3 regions of the Hydrogenophaga sp. SL48 genome follow, and region 1 is predicted to be linked to each of the others. Evidence: predicted binding sites of a transcription regulator. Region 1 holds the regulator's gene; each other region holds the start of a gene.

The links. Region 1 encodes LexA, which represses DNA repair genes until DNA is damaged. Its sites were predicted from a motif close to ACTGTATNNNNATACAGT; they were not measured.
Region 2: a site for LexA is predicted at 3,392-3,409, ahead of IM738_RS16115 (PA0069 family radical SAM protein). Genes of this name have one in related genera too.
Region 3: a site for LexA is predicted at 1,983-2,000, ahead of IM738_RS11260 (DNA topoisomerase IV subunit B). Genes of this name have one in related genera too.

The regions. Positions count from the first base shown of each region.
Region 1 is NZ_CP063400.1:1,839,041-1,844,435, reverse strand. It holds gene IM738_RS08875 (D-2-hydroxyacid dehydrogenase family protein) at 1-844, opposite strand, end outside; gene IM738_RS08870 (hypothetical protein) at 923-1,297, opposite strand; gene lexA (transcriptional repressor LexA) at 1,434-2,114, opposite strand; gene IM738_RS08860 (asparaginase) at 2,227-3,189, shown strand; gene adk (adenylate kinase) at 3,256-3,912, opposite strand; gene kdsB (3-deoxy-manno-octulosonate cytidylyltransferase) at 4,040-4,825, opposite strand; gene IM738_RS08845 (Trm112 family protein) at 4,822-5,022, opposite strand; gene lpxK (tetraacyldisaccharide 4'-kinase) at 5,003-5,395, opposite strand, start outside.
Region 2 is NZ_CP063400.1:3,400,105-3,405,499, reverse strand. It holds gene IM738_RS16125 (hypothetical protein) at 1-1,743, shown strand, start outside; gene IM738_RS16120 (hypothetical protein) at 1,747-2,226, shown strand; gene IM738_RS16115 (PA0069 family radical SAM protein) at 2,237-3,349, opposite strand; partial or broken gene IM738_RS16110 (PA0069 family radical SAM protein) at 3,532-4,365, shown strand; gene IM738_RS16105 (response regulator) at 4,487-5,029, opposite strand; gene IM738_RS16100 (HDOD domain-containing protein) at 5,050-5,395, opposite strand, start outside.
Region 3 is NZ_CP063400.1:2,371,445-2,376,839, reverse strand. It holds gene IM738_RS11270 (class I SAM-dependent methyltransferase) at 1-496, opposite strand, end outside; gene IM738_RS25930 (hypothetical protein) at 496-624, opposite strand; gene IM738_RS11265 (MFS transporter) at 621-1,865, opposite strand; gene IM738_RS11260 (DNA topoisomerase IV subunit B) at 2,033-4,003, shown strand; gene IM738_RS11255 (lytic transglycosylase domain-containing protein) at 4,003-4,758, shown strand; gene parC (DNA topoisomerase IV subunit A) at 4,780-5,395, shown strand, end outside.

The DNA of each region.
Region 1 (5,395 bases):
CATGGCCCTGAAGAATGGGTTCGGACTCAAACACATCGACGGCAGCCATGCCTGGGCGACCCCGGTTCAGGGCAGTCAACAACGCTTCGGCCTCAATGAGTTCAGCGCGCGAAGTGTTCACCAGCAACGAAGTGGGCTTCATTTGAGACAGATCGTCCAGCGTCACGCAACCTGCGCTGCGTTCGCTCAAACGCAAGTGCAGGCTGAGCACATCAGATTGCTCAAACAAGGCCTTGCGGTTCTCCGCCACTTCGTAGCCATCCGACACAGCCAACGCCCGGGTGCTTTCGCTTCCCCAGATGATCACCCGCATGCCGAATGCCCGACCGTAGGCTGCGACCAGCTTCCCGATGCGGCCATAGCTCCAGATTCCCAGGGTCTTGCCGTGCAGAACCGACCCGAGTCCAAAGTTGACGGGCATGGAGGACGCCTTCAGCCCAGACTGTTGCCACGCACCGTGTTTGAGGTTGGCAACATATTGCGGAATGCGTCGCATGGAGGCCATGATCAAAGACCAGGTGAGCTCAGCGGTGGCAATCGGCGAGCTATTGCCTTCGGCCACCGCGATGCCGCGCTCGGTACAAGCACTCACGTCGATGTGTTGACCGACACGTCCGGTTTGGGAGATCAGCTTGAGCCGTGGCAGCTTCTCAACCAACAGGCGTGAAATCTGTGTCCGTTCCCGTATCAACACCACGATATCGGCATCGCGCAAGCGAACCGCGAGTTGGCCAACGCCTTTTACGGTGTTCGTGAAGACCTTGGCGGGATAGGGCTCCAGCCGAGCAGCACAATCCAGCTTGCGCACGGCATCTTGATAGTCGTCGAGAATGACAATGTTCATGGGAGCTATTGTGCCCGCAAGGACCGTCAATCCGGGGCGACAAAGCGGTCGCCAATGCCATACAAATTATCGTTGGCTTCAGATGCAAGCCTCGGTTCCAGCAGGAGGGTGTTCTTGTGCCGCAAGCCGATCCAGTTCAGCACACACGTCCGCCATGCGACCGGAAATCACCAACCGTGCGTCCGTGCGCAGGCCACCGTTGGATGCTTGCATGATCTGCACCTGACGGACTCGGGCAGGTGCTGTCGCAACAGGTGGTGCGCTTCCACCCATGGCAGTGGTGGCAATGGGCGACGTAACACGGTTCCCACCCAGCCAGCCCGCTCTGGAAAATCGTTGAAACAGTGATGGAATGCCTCGGTGGGCGGAGGTTCTGTGCTCGGGGGCTGGTAACCAGCTGTCGATCAGCTGAAGCGGCGCGCGCCAAGTGTTGGTGTTGATGCGGATTCCCATGCGAAACTCCTGTCAGGGGTTTGAACACAGGCAGGATTCAAAACAATGGCCGTCTGCACAGGGATGTGTCCCGCCGACACCAATGCCGGATGGACCAAACGCCCGCCACCTGCTGAGACAGCATCGACCCGCTGGGTCAGATCTGAAAGCTGTTGCGAATCAGGCCCACGGCGAGGCCTTCGATTTCAAATGGCTCGCCCGGTTGAACCAGAATGGTTTTGTACTCAGGATTTTCGGCGTGCAGCTCGATCTGGTCCTCGCGCCGCATGAACCGTTTCACCGTCACGTCATCACCCAGGCGTGCGACCACGATCTGGCCATTTTTTGCGTCCTTTGAGGACTGCACCGCCAGAAGATCGCCATCGATGATGCCCACATCCCGCATGGACATTCCGCGGACCCGGAGCAGGTAGTCTGGTGTGCGCTGAAACAGGCTGCGCTCGACGTGATAGGTCTGATCCACATGCTCTTGAGCGAGGATGGGGGAACCTGCTGCCACACGTCCAATCAGGGGCAACATCAGCTGTGTCAGGCTGGGCAGCGGCAGTGTAAGCTGCTGCGCCCGCTGCTCATTGATTGATCTGAGGTCGCTGCTGCGCAGGCGGATGCCACGGGAAGTTCCGCTGACCAGTTCGATCACACCTTTTCGCGCCAGCGCCTGCAGGTGTTCTTCTGCCGCGTTGGCTGACTTGAACCCCAGCTCGGAAGCGATTTCTGCACGGGTTGGTGGAGCGCCGGTGCGCGCAATGGCGTTCTGGATCAATTCCAGAATCTGCTGTTGACGGGCAGTGAGTTTGGGGGGGAACGACTCGATCATGAGAACCTCGTGGTTGGGCCGACTGCGGTGCAGGTTGCGTTACTGTTTTCTTATCCAGTATCTGTATTTTTAACCAGTTTCAAGGGCTTGACAAGTGGCTACGACAAAAGAAGTGAAGCGTCGGGTGATCCTGGGTACGGGCGGCACCATCGCCGGTCGATCGAACCGTCAAAGCGACAATGTGGGGTATGTGGCGGGGGAAGTGCGGGTAGAAGACCTGATGGCGAGCGTTCCCGCGCTGTCCAGCATGTGTCTGGAGGTGGAGCAACTTGATCAGATCGACAGCAAGGACATGGGCTTTGCATTGTGGAAGCGTTTGGCCGAGCGGGTAGCCCACCATGTGGCGCGAGAGGACGTCGCGGGCGTGGTGATCACGCACGGTACTGACACGCTGGAAGAAACGGCCTATTTCTTAGAGCGGGTGCTTCGGCCGGTCAAGCCTGTGGTGATCACCTGTGCCATGCGTCCTTCCACGGCGCTGGTGCCAGATGGGCCACAGAACCTGCTGGATGCGGTGAACGCAGCGGGATGTGTTGATCTGTCAGGGGTGGTCGTGGTTTGCGCGGGCCTGGTTCACCGTGCGGAGCATGTGGCCAAGGTGCACAGCTATCGGGTGGACGCCTTTGACTCGGGCGATGCTGGCCCAATGGCCTGTGTTGAAGAAGGCGAAGTGCGCTGGTTTCATCCACCCCAGCGGACCTCTGTGACTTCAGCCGGTGACACAACGTTGCTGCACCAAGTCCTAGCGGCTGAAGCAATGCCTCGTGTGGACATTGTGACGAGCCATGCCGATGCCGATGGAGGGATGGTTCGTGCGTTGCTGGCGGCGAGCGCCGTGGACGCTGCACATCTGCCCCGTGGCCTGGTGGTGGCGGCGACAGGCAACGGCACCGTTCACCGGGCGCTGGAGGCGGCATTGCGCGAGGCGCAGCAGCGGGGCGTGCGCGTGATACGCGCCACCCGTTGTGCCAGGGGGCGTGTGATCCCCGACGCCGCGAACCCCTTGCACGACTCAGCCGGGCTGTCACCGGTCAAGGCCCGCCTTGCACTCGCACTGGATCTCCTGAGCGAATGAGACAGAACCCACCCGCAATCACAAAAAAACCGGCCAAGGCCGGTTTTTTTGTAGCACAAGGCTTGGTCAGCGCGACAAAGCCTCGAATGCCCGGGCGGTGATCTCTTCCACCGAGCCCGTGCCTGCAATGGCTCTGTATTTGGGGGCGGCGCCAGCGTCGGATTTGGCCCAGTTGCTGTAGTAGTCCACCAGCGGACGCGTCTGGGCGCTGTACACCTCCAGGCGCTTCTTCACGGTCTCTTCCTTGTCATCTTCACGCTGGATGAGCGGTTCACCGGTGACGTCGTCATGGCCCTCGGTTTTGGGCGGATTGAACTTGACGTGGTAGGTGCGCCCGGAAGCGGGATGCGAGCGGCGGCCACTCATGCGCTCGATGATGGCGTCAAAAGGCACGTCGATTTCAAGCACGTAATCGAGCTTCACGCCGGCGGCTTTCATTGCGTCGGCCTGGGGGATGGTGCGGGGGAATCCGTCGAACAGGAAGCCATTGGCGCAATCGGCCTGGGCAATGCGCTCCTTGACCAGATTGATGATCAGGTCATCGCTCACGAGTCCGCCGGATTTCATCACGGCATCGGCTTGCTGGCCCAACGGCGTGCCCGCCTTCACTGCGGCACGAAGCATGTCGCCAGTGGAGATCTGGGGGATACCGTATTTTTGGCAAATGAAGGTGGCTTGCGTGCCTTTGCCGGCACCGGGAGCGCCCAACAGAATCAGTCTCATCGTCTTCCTTTTTTCAGCGTTTCAATCGGGACCGCCGGTCTCCGGCAGCGGCTCCCTGCTTCACAGGGAGGGGCGACCATTTGAGGATAGCATGGGCCACCTCGCCGCTGGCTTACAGCCAGGGAGGTCAACGGCCGGCGATCAGTGCGCGCACCCGCTCCAGATCTTCGGGTGTGTCTACGCCCGCGCCAGGTGCATGGGTCGCGAGATGCACGGAGATGCGCTCGCCGTGCCAGAGCGCGCGAAGCTGCTCCAGCGCCTCGGTATGCTCCATCGGCGCAGCCTCCAGCGTCGGGAAACGGCGAAGGAAGCCTGCCCGGTAACCGTACACGCCGATGTGGCGCAAGGGTGCAGGGGAGGGGAGTTCTGGCGGCGTTCCGCCGGACATTCCATCGCGCCACCAGGCAATGGGCGCCCGGCTGAAATAGAGAGCCGTGCCACGCCGGTCGGTCACCACTTTGACCACGTTCGGGTTGATGAAGTCGGCCACCCGGTCGATGGCGTGGGCTGCGGTGCTCATTGCGCAGTCAGGCCGCCGTTCGAGTTCGTCTGCCACTGCCCGAATCAGCTGCGGGTCGATCAGCGGTTCATCTCCCTGCACATTCACTACCACGGCCTCATCGCCGAGGGACAGCAACCCGCAGGCCTCGGCCAGGCGATCGCTGCCGGAGGCATGGTCGGGTCGTGTGAGCAGCGCGACGACCCCGTGCCTGGCGCAAGCTTGCAGGATGCGTTCATCGTCGGCCGCGACCACGACGCGTGACGCGCCACTCTTTTCAGCTTGCCGGGCCACCCGAACCACCATGGGCACGCCTCCGATGTCGGCCAGTGGCTTGTCGGGCAGTCGGCTGGAACCCATGCGAGCCGGGATGAGCACGCAAAAACCAGCGCCCTCCGCTGCGCTTCGGTTCATGCTGCGGGTGCGGGGGGGCGCGCAGCTTCCTCGTCCGTCAAGGGGCGTGCTTCGTGTTCCAGGAGGATGGGAATGCCATCGCGCAGAGGATAGGCCAGACGCGCGCTGCGCGAGATCAGCTCCTGTTTCTCGCGATCAAAAACCAGCGGGCCTTTGGTGACCGGGCAGACCAGAAGTTCAAGCAGTTTGGTGTCCATGCGTTGATGATAGTCGCGCGTGCGGTAGCGCCGTCAGCCGCTGATCGAGCGCATTGAAGAAGGCCGGATCGGGGTGAAGCTGCAGTGGTATGGCCCAACACAACAGGGCGTGGGGCGCGCCGGCGGCGGGCAAACAGGCGAACAGCTTGACGGCGTCTTTTTCTGTGCAGAGCACGGTCCCCGTCAACGTGGAGAGGAGGCTGCGGAAGTGCTCTGGTCCGGCGTGATCGGGCAGGGCCACCGTGTGATTCAGGCTCAACCCACGTTCACGCAGCATCTCGAAAAAAACCTCTGGGCGGGCAATGCCTGCCACCGCCGTCAGGGGTTGGCCTTGCAGTGCCGTCAACGCGCACCGTTCACCGTGGGGGCCCAG
Region 2 (5,395 bases), 1.6 Mb from region 1:
GACGAAGAAGGCAACTACGAAGGCGTTGATGAAGGGTTGCCTGGCAGAGCCGTGGGCGACGGAGTCGGCGCACCTGCGCACCAAGCCGCCGGAAATGGATATGAGGGCGATAGCGAAGCGCTAGTCGGCGAAGACGTAGAAGGTGACGACGACGGAGTTTCGTACAGCCAGGTTGCGAACCGTGTCGCGGTGCTCTACTACGTGCACGCCCAGCGCAAACTCCTAGCGAGCCGAAATCTGCCTGCGCTGTTGGAGACGCCATTTAAAGGGAAGACCTTCGGTGAGGTGAGCTCGAGCATCACGCGACACGTCATCAACCGCATTCCGGCTTTGCCGCAGTCTGTCAGTCAGCCGCTGCTCACTGAGGTCTTCAAGTGGGTCGACCACATGGGACGTCGGATTGGTGACGTTCACAGCACCTTTCACTTGGTTCGAAATGGAGATGCGAGGTTGCTGGAGGATGTATTTGACGAGCTGGACGCTGCTGGTTTCAGTATGTCTCGTTTTGCCCTATTGCCATGGCGAGAGCGGTTGGAGGAGCGTGTCCAGGGCTTGGAAGACCCCATCAGCTTTGGGCAACACAGGTTGCGTTTGGCGACGCTACTCTACAGGGATGCGTGTGTCCTGGCTGTGCAGTACCTCGCGGGACTTCGCATCTCTGAAGTTTGTTCTGTAGTGGTCTCTCGTGACAAGGTCGACGGCCTGCCTTCATGCTTGTACAAGCGGGTGTCTCCCGACGGGATGTCGGAGCTCTATTTCTTGAAGGCAATGCTGGTCAAAGGCCGACCACGCCCAAAAGCCAAGGACTGGGTGATTGGCTGTGTACCGTGCGGAAGCGACCAGGTTCCGGTGGTTGTACGAGCCCTTGACCAGTTACACGACGTGATATCACCGTTCTTGTCCGACGAGGAGGAGACTCCGCTCTTTTTGCACTACTCCAACAGATGGGGAATGCCAAGAAGCAAGGACAGCCTAGTGCAGGCGTCTGGAGTTGACTTGCAGAGGGGGTGCCGACGGTTCATCCGATGTTTTGTCGACTTGTCCAGGCTGCCTGACCATGACAACTTCGGCAACAACTTGGTCCCCTATCGGGAGTCCAAAGGAGAGTGCATCAGGACTCACCAAGGACGCAAGACTTTTGCCGACTACTGTCTGAAGACCCGCAAGTCATCAATGTCTGCGTTGAGCTTCCACTATGGACATCTCAATGAGTCAATTACCTACAAGGGCTACTACGAACCCATCCAGAGGTTGGCCGACGAGGTGGAAAGCATGGCGCATAGTGCGACTGTGGACTTCTTTGTCAGCCGCAGCGAGAGGAAGACTGTCTTCGGGAATATGGCAGAAGCTGTGGACCGCTTTCTCGCCGAAAACAAGCTTGACACCATCACAGACATCGCTGTGCTACGCATCAAAGTTAAGGAGTTGGTCATTGCGCACGACCTCCGAATTTTCTTCAATGACTTTGGCAACTGCTTTGTCAGCGTGGCGCCGCTGGAATCTCGCTGTCAACAGGCTGCCGGGGGCGGGTCGTGGATGCTACGTAAGCCGAACTACAAGACTCGCCACATCACCATGTGCGCTGGCTGCAATTGCTTCGTCTTAGATTCCACGCATCAGCCGTACTGGGAGAAGCGTGTTGAGGACTGGAGTTCCGCGGCAAAGGACCCCACGAACAGAGTTGCCGTCAATCGGCATCTGCAGTCTTTAGCGGTTGTTCGCTTGTTTAAAAAGTTGAGGTAATCCGTGGAACCACATGCTGCCGCCCCATCAGTTGTTGTCGCCAAGCTTCTGGATAACTTTGTTCCGCAGGAGCCGAGAGAAGCGAAGTTTGCCCATGCCCTGCGGAGTTTGGTTGCCCTTCAGAATTTTGACTCGAGAATGAAGCTGAGGGGACCACGTCTAGACATATCAGCCATTGCTCGTCATGCTGAATGTTCGCGGAACTTGGTTAGTCACGACGGCTGTGAGCTACCTAGTGCGCGCGATTTGATTCTGGACGCTCTCAGGCTGCTGTCGGAGTACAGCTTGCAGGTTCAATGTGACTACCTAAAGGAAGAAATCAAGCGCCTGAAGGTGCGCCTTGACCGGCAAGACTCGATTCTGGCGAATCGTGTCGTGGCATTCCGCAAGGCGAAGACCAACGTCGAGCCAACTCCAAAAAATCGGTATACATCGGAGCAGGTTCGCAAAGCGGTGCAAATCGTTCCAATGGGAGAACTCTGATTGGCCAGCGCTATGTACATGGTGGAAATAGCGTTCCCTGAGCGTCTGAAGGGCCAGGCACGCGGAAGAGAGATATTTCCGGCGCTACTGCGCGATGCTGCAAGCCGAAGCGACGAATTGCAACGTTAAAGCGTTGACGCAGGAGTGCGGCGTACTGTCCAGTTCCCCGCATCCTTGTTCCGAAAGTTGGGTCGTAGTCAGCCCCGCCTCGCATTTGCCTTATCAGGCTCATGACATGAGCAGCACGGTCAGGAAAGTGTTCGTTCAGCCACTCCAGAAAGAGGTCGCGTACTTCAAGAGGTAGTCTGAGAACAATCATGCTCCCTGATGTGGCACCGGCCGCTGCAGCTGCTTCCAGAATGGACTCCAGGTCCTTGTCATTGACAGCAGGAATCATGGGCGAGGCGAACACCGACACGGAAACTCCAGCAGCGGAGAGCTCTGAGATGGCTCGCAAGCGGCGGTGAGGTGCGTTCGCCCGTGGGTCCAGTATCCTGGCGAGCGCGGGGTCTATCGTTGCTAGTGAGATATTGACCCGTGCCAGCCCCTTGGCTGCCATGCCCGCAAGAATGTCTATGTCACGCGTCACCAAGGCCGATTTGGTTGTGATGCTTACCGGTGCGTTGAATTCGGCGAGAACCTCGAGCACAGAGCGCGTGATACGCAACTCTCGCTCCGCGGGCTGATAGGGGTCTGTGTTGGCACCAAGCGCGATAAGACTGGGACGGTAGGCTGGCCGGGACAGTTCCTTGCGCAACAGAACTGCAGCGTTCGTCTTTGCTTGTATTTTGGTTTCGAAGTCCAGTCCAGGGGACAGACCTAAGTAGGCGTGTGTAGGTCTCGCATAGCAGTACACGCACCCGTGCTCACAGCCTTGGTAGGGGTTGATGCTTTGCTCGAAACCTAGGTCTGGGGAATCGTTGTGGCTCAGGATTGAGTGAGCTTCGACCAGGCGCACATCAGTGGGCCTGTGGGGCAATAGTTCGTCGGGTTGTTCTGCGGTTCGCTGCTCTTCGAAGTGCGCGAGGTTCTTCTCTCGCCCCCATGCTTCGAACCGGGAGCGCACATTCGAGCCAACGCCACGGCCCTTCACGAAGTGAACAATTCTCTGTCCGTCTTCCACGGTAAACCTTGGTACGAAGTGTGTTCGGCTGTTGGTGTTATATCTGTATATAAATACAGTATACACAAGCCTCTGTGGGTATCGTCCGATGGAGCTAGGTCAACTCGGTGGTGCCCCGTTGTTACAGCTCTTCGAAATGGGCGGTCTCTCCGGGAAGCAGATTTCGATGAAACATAAGTATGGGCTGCGTGTACTGCTACGCAAGGCCCACGCACAGCTACCTCAACCTCTCGCCGGGGCTCGATTTCGAAACCCGGCTGGTGGCCAAGCGCAACATCGCCGAGGTCTTGCGCGCCGAGTTGCTGCGCCCGGCCTACGCGCCCGACCTGCTGGCCATCGGCACCGTGACCGACGCCTACCAGCCCATCGAACGCGGGCTGCGGCTGACCCGCCAGGTGCTGGAACTGCTGCACACCGCCAGTCACCCGCTGGCCATGGTGACCAAGGGCAGCGGCGTGGAGCGCGACATCGACCTGCTCGCGCCCATGGGGCAGCAGCGCCTGGCGGCGGTGTACGTGACCATCACCACGCTGGACGCCAAGCTCGCCCGCATCCTGGAGCCACGCGCCGCCGCGCCCCACCGGCGGCTGCGCACCATCCGCACCCTGGCCGAGGCGGGCGTGCCCACGGGCGTGAGCGTGTCGCCGCAGATCCCGTTCATCAACGACGACATGGAGCAGGTGCTGGAAGCGGCCTTTGAGGCGGGGGCACGGCGCGCGTTCTACCAGGTGCTGCGCCTGCCCTGGGAGCTCTCGCCCATGTTCCGCCAGTGGCTGGAACAGCATTACCCCGACCGCGCCGCGCGGGTGATGGCGCGCGTGCAGGACATGCGCGGCGGCAAGGACTACGATGCCGACTTCGCCACCCGCATGAAAGGCCAGGGCATCTGGGCCGACCTGCTGCGCCAGCGCTTCGTGAAGACCTGCGACCGGCTCGGCTTCAACCGCACACGTGAGCCGCTGGACACCACGCAATTCCGCCCGGCAGCGCTGCGCGGGCAGGGCGATCTGTTCTGAACCGTCGTCCATGAGGCCGGCGCGCGCCACCCAGGGCACCGCCGGGCCGGCTTTGCCGGACGGCCAGTGCCGCCCCCCTTCAGGGGGGTCGCGCGCAGCGCGGCGGGGGATGCTCCTATACCTACCTCATGATCACGCAACCGTCCTCGTCCCACTCGACCCGGGTGATGCCCGGCTCCAGGGCTTCGAGCTTGCGCCGCTCCAGCGCTTCGGCGCTGACCTGGCCCTGGCTGGCCGCCCACGCCATGGCCTGGTCCTGCTGGGACCGTTGCGCCACGCTGGCGGCGAGGGCCGCCGAGATGTGGCGCACCAGTTCGTCGGTGTCCCAGGGTTTGGTGAGGTAGCGGTAGAGGCCAAACTGGTTCACGGCGTCCTGCGCGGTGCTGAAGTCCGCCGTGCCCGTCAGGATCATGCGCAGGCACCCGGGCTGGATGTCCGCGGCCATGGCCAGGAGCTCCATGCCGCCCATGTGGGGCATGCGCAGGTCGCTGACGATGACGTCAAACCGTTGCGCCAGCAGCGCCTCGATGGCTTCCGATCCGCTGTGGCAGGTCACGATCTTCACCTGGTTCCCCAGGGGCGCGCGCAACGCCCGGTGCAGGGAACGGACGATGGGCGCCTCGTCATCGACGAGGAGGATGCTGCCTTGAAGGGGATGGTTCATGGTCGTTCCAATCAGAAAATTCACGCGCAGGACATGACTTGCAGCTCGGCGTTGACGCGCTCCGCCAGATCGAGAAGGCGCTGCTCGCTGGTGCCCAGGACGGACCACAGCGGGTCTGCCAGCAGGGACTGAATGTCGGTGGGGGAGGCTTCCAGACCATGGGCCATGTGGTCGGCCAGGCGCACCAGGTCGGTGAGCGTCAGCCGCTCCCCGGCGGGGATGGGCGCCGTGGCATGGTGGCCGGCGATCGCTTCGACGAGGCTGGCAGGGAAGTTCCATTGCCGGGCCACCGCGGCGCCGACCTCGGGATGTGACACGCCAAACACGTGCTGCTCCGCCTCGTTCATGGACATGCCTTCCGAGCGG
Region 3 (5,395 bases), 530 kb from region 1:
GCACCGCCGCGATGCGCTGGACGAAGCGCTCAGGGGCGTTGCAGAAGCCGTCCTCATAGGCCACGATGTGCAGGTCGGCACAGGCCCGCAGCAATTCGCCGTTTTGTAACAGGAAGTCGGGTCGAGAGGGCTTGCCCACGGTTTCATTGCCGGCGGCGAAGGTCTCGCAGATCAGCACGCCACCGTCGACCACGCTGGCGACGAGGGTGGGCAACAGCGGACGCCAGAGGTAGTTGGTCACCACCACGGCATCGAACCGTTCACCTTCAAAAGGCCATGGTCCGTTCTCGATGTCGGCTTCGACCGCTCGGCCAAGTCCTGCGATGGAGGCAATGGCCTCGGCCGAGCGGTCCACGCCCGTGACCTTGTGGCCGTGCGCGGCGAACCAGCGCAGGTGGCGCCCATGACCGCAGGCCACGTCCAGCACCGAACCGCCGGCCGGCACCAGGTGCGCCCAGCGCCGGACCCAGGGCGACGGTGCTTCCGTGCCGTGCATCAGAAACAGCTCCAGAGCTGGTCGGCGAGGTTCACCAGGAAATCCGGGCGGTTGTAGAGCGAGAGTGTGCCCAGCAGCGCGAGGACCACCCCGACCCACGTCAGCGCCCGGACGGCCACCGGCCTCACGCGGCGACCCCTGACACGCGCTGCGGCCCGCGGGTGATGGGCGACTCGCGCACCGGCAGGTTGATCAGTGCGGCGAACACGCCCAGCGCGATCGAGAGGTACCAGACGATGTCGTAGCTGCCGGTCCGGTCGTACAGGTAGCCACCCAGCCACACGCCCAGGAAGCTGCCGATCTGGTGGCTGAAGAACACGAAGCCGCCCAGCATGGACAGGTGCGCCACGCCGAAGATCTGCGCCACCACCGCGTTGGTCGGCGGAATGGTGGACAGCCAGAGCACGCCCATGACGGCCGCGAACACGTAAACGCTGGCCGGCGAGAGCGGCGCGATCAGGAAGGCGCTGATCGCCACAGCGCGGGCCAGATAGATGAACGACAGGATGTGGCGCTTGGGGAAACGCTGGCCCAGCACGCCGGCGGCGTAGGTGCCCAGCACGTTGAACAGGCCGATGAGCGCCAGCGCGTAGCTCGCCACCTGGGGCGAGAGGCCGTGGTCCTTCAGGTAGCTCGGCATGTGCACACCGATGAACACCACCTGGAAGCCACAGACGAAATAGCCCGCCATCAGCAACTGGAAGCTGCGGTATCTGAAGGCTTCTCGCGCGGCCTGAAGAATGGTTTGTTCCCGGGGTGGTGCCGCGCCGCCCACAAAGCCCGGTTCGCGCAGGAACAACGCCAGCGGCATGATCAGCAACACCGCGCCGCCGAGGATCAGCAGCGCCTCCTGCCAGCCGAAGGCGCTGATGAGCCAGCCTTCGACCGGCACCATCAGGAACTGGCCGAACGAACCCGCCGCCGCCGCCACGCCCATGGCCCAGGAACGTTTCTCTGCGGGGATCTGCCGCCCGATCACGCCGTAGATCACGGCGTAGGTGGTGCCCGCCTGCGCCGCCCCGATCAGCACGCCCGCGGTGAGCGCGAACGTGAGCGGGGTGGGAGAGAGTGCCATGCCGGTCAGGCCCAGCGCGTAGAGCAGCGCGCCCACCAGCAGCACGCGGAACGCGCCAAAGCGGTCGGCCGCCATGCCGGCGAAGATGCCGAACAGGCCCCATGAGAGGTTCTGGATCGCCAGCGCGAACGCGAAGTTCTCGCGCGTCCAGCCCTGGTCCTGGGTGATCGGCTGCAGCCAGAGACCGAACCCGTGGCGCACGCCCATGGAAAGGGTGACGATGGCGGCGCCGCAGGCCAGCACCTGCAGGGCGGACAGGCGGGGCGCGGTGAGGGCAGGGGGTGGGGAGGACATCCAGCGACTTTAGCGAAGTTGGCCGCGTGACGCTGTCACCGGGGGCGATGCCGCCTTGAAATTTCGGACCGCGATTGATGCGCTGTGGGCATCGGCAGGCGCGCGAGATGTGGTTGATCTGTATTTGCATCCAGTGGTTTGTGCAAGGATGCTTACAATCCGCCCCCATGGCATCCCAATCTCCCAACGAATATTCCGAAGGCTCGATCCGCGTCCTCAAGGGACTGGAGCCGGTCAAGCAGCGCCCGGGCATGTACACCCGGACCGACAACCCGCTGCACATCATCCAGGAAGTGCTGGACAACGCGGCCGACGAGGCCCTGGCCGGCCACGGCAAGAAGATCAAGGTCACGCTGCACACCGACCACTCGGTGAGCGTGGAAGACGACGGCCGCGGCATCCCGTTCGGCCTGCATCCTGAAGAGAAAGCTCCGGTGGTCGAGCTGGTGTTCACCCGCCTGCACGCAGGCGGCAAGTTCGACAAGGGCTCGGGCGGCGCCTACAGCTTCTCGGGCGGCCTGCACGGCGTGGGCGTGAGCGTGACCAACGCACTCTCGACCCGGCTGGAAGTGATCAGCTACCGCGAAGGCCAGGTGGCCAGGCTGGCGTTTTCAGCCGGTGACGTGATCGAGCAACTGGTGATCGCGCCCAAGGGCGAGGGCGACCGCAAGCAGGGCACCACCGTGCGCGCCTGGCCCGACGGCAAGTACTTCGAATCCGCCGCGCTGCCCATGGCCGAGCTGACGCACCTGCTGCGCAGCAAGGCGGTGCTGATGCCGGGCGTGCAGGTCACGCTGGTGAACGAAAAAACCAAGGACACCCAGGTCTGGCTCTACAAGGCCGGCCTGCGCGACTACCTGCAGCAGACGCTGAGCGGCGACCCGGTGATCCCGCTGTTCGAAGGCGAAGGTTTTGCCGACGCCAAGGACGACAACTTCGCCGACGGCGAAGGCGCCTCGTGGTGCGTCGCCTTTACCGAAGACGGCCAGCCGGTGCGCGAGAGCTACGTGAACCTGATCCCCACCAGCGCCGGCGGCACGCACGACAGCGGCCTGCGCGACGGCCTGTTCCAGGCGGTCAAGGCCTTCATCGAGATGCACGCGCTGCTGCCCAAGGGCGTGAAGCTGCTTCCCGAAGACGTGTTCGCCCGTGCCAGCTACGTGCTGAGCGCCAAGGTGCTGGACCCCCAGTTCCAGGGCCAGATCAAGGAGCGGCTGAACTCGCGCGACGCGGTGCGCCTGGTCGGCGGTTTCGTGCGCCCGGCGCTCGAACTCTGGCTCAACCAGCACGTGGACTACGGCAAGAAGCTCGCCGAACTCGCCATCAAGGCCGCGCAGACGCGCCAGAAGGCCGGCCAGAAGGTGGAGAAGCGCAAGGGTTCCGGCGTGGCCGTGTTGCCGGGCAAGCTGACCGATTGCGAGAGCCGCGACCTGGCCCACAACGAGGTGTTCCTGGTCGAGGGCGACTCGGCCGGTGGCAGTGCCAAGATGGGCCGCGACAAGGAATGCCAGGCCGTGTTGCCGCTGCGCGGCAAGGTGCTCAACACCTGGGAGGTGGAGCGCGACCGCCTGTTCGCCAACACCGAAATCCACGACATCTCGGTCGCCATCGGTGTCGATCCACATGGCCCGCTCGACACGCCCGACATGAGCGGCCTGCGCTACGGCAAGGTCTGCATCTTGTCCGATGCCGACGTGGACGGCTCGCACATCCAGGTGCTGCTGCTCACGCTGTTCTTCCGCCACTTCCCCAAACTGATCGAAGCCGGCCACGTGTACGTCGCGCGCCCGCCGCTGTTCCGGGTGGACGTGCCCGCGCGCGGCAAGAAGCCGGCGCTCAAGCAGTACGCGCTGGACGATGGCGAGCTGCAGGCCATCCTCGACAAGGCCGAAAAAGACGGCGTGGCGCGCGAGAAGTGCCCGATCAGCCGCTTCAAGGGCTTGGGCGAGATGAACGCCGAGCAGCTCTGGGACACCACGCTCAACCCCGACACCCGCCGTCTGATGCAGGTGACGCTGGGCGCGATGGATTTTGCGGCAACAGAGGCGCTGATCACCAAGCTCATGGGAAAAGGCGAGGCGGCCTCCCGCCGCGAGCTCATGGAGCTGCACGGTGACTCGGTGGAGGTGGACGTGTGATGCGCCGCGTGTTTCGCCTGCTCGTCGCGTCGGCCGTGGCCGGGCTGCTGCTCGCGGCCGTGCCCGCTCGCGCCGAGATCTGGGGCTACGTGGATCGCAAAGGGGTGACGCACTTCGCCGACCACCAGGTCGATCGCCGCTATGAGCTGTTCTACCGGGGTGCCAAGGCACAGGCCGTGTCGCCCAGCGGTCAGGCGCCCAGCGCGGTCAATGCGCCGCCCGGCGTCGGCGCACGCTTCGACGTGTCCCCCGATTTCAAGGCCGTTCGCCACCACATCCGCGAAGCGGCCCATGCCCATGGGCTGGAGTTCGAGCTGCTGCAGGCCGTGATCGCCACCGAGTCCGGCTTCAACACCCGCGCGGTCAGCCCCAAGGGCGCCGTCGGTCTGATGCAGCTCATGCCCGACACGGCGCAGCGCTTCGGCGTGCGCTCCAAAGCCGACCAGACACTGGAAGAGCGCCTGACCGATCCGCGCACCAACGTGCAGGCCGGTGCCCGCTATCTGGCCTGGCTGCTGAAGTACTTCAACGGCGAACTGGAGCTGGCCATCGCGGCTTACAACGCGGGCGAGGGCGCCGTGCTGCGCGCCGGCCGCAAGGTGCCCAACTATCCCGAGACCCGCGACTACGTGCGCAAGGTCACCCAACTTCACCAGAACCTGCTGCCGCCCCGCGCGGTGAGCGAGGGGCGGACAACCGTGTCACCCGCTGCAATGCAGCCCCGACGCGGCAGCCTGCCCGTGGCCTCGCTCTGATCTGATCCACACCGAATCCCCATGGACATCCTGACCCCCGACCTGGCGCCGGCCGAACCCGTTGAGCCCGGCGAAGACAACCTTGCCACCTACGCCCAGCGCGCCTACCTCGAATACGCGCTCTCCGTCGTCAAGGGCCGTGCCCTGCCCGATGTGTGCGACGGCCAGAAGCCGGTGCAGCGCCGCATCCTCTACGCCATGGACCGCATGGGTCTGGGCTTTTCCGGCAACACCGCGGCCAAGCCGGTCAAGAGCGCGCGCGTGGTGGGCGATGTGCTGGGCAAGTACCACCCGCACGGCGACAGCGCGGCCTACGACGCGCTCGTGCGCATGGCGCAGGACTTCAGCCAGCGCTACCCGCTGATCGATGGCCAGGGCAACTTCGGCAGCCGCGACGGCGACGGCGCTGCCGCCATGCGCTACACCGAAGCGCGCCTGGCCAAGATCACCGGCCTGCTGCTCGACGAAATCGATCAGGGCACGGTGGATTTCATCCCCACCTACGATGGCTCGTTCGAAGAGCCCAAGCAGCTGCCCGCGCGCCTGCCGTTCAACCTGCTCAACGGCGCCTCGGGCATCGCCGTGGGCCTGGCCACCGAAATCCCCAGCCACAACCTGCGCGAGGTGGCCGACGCCT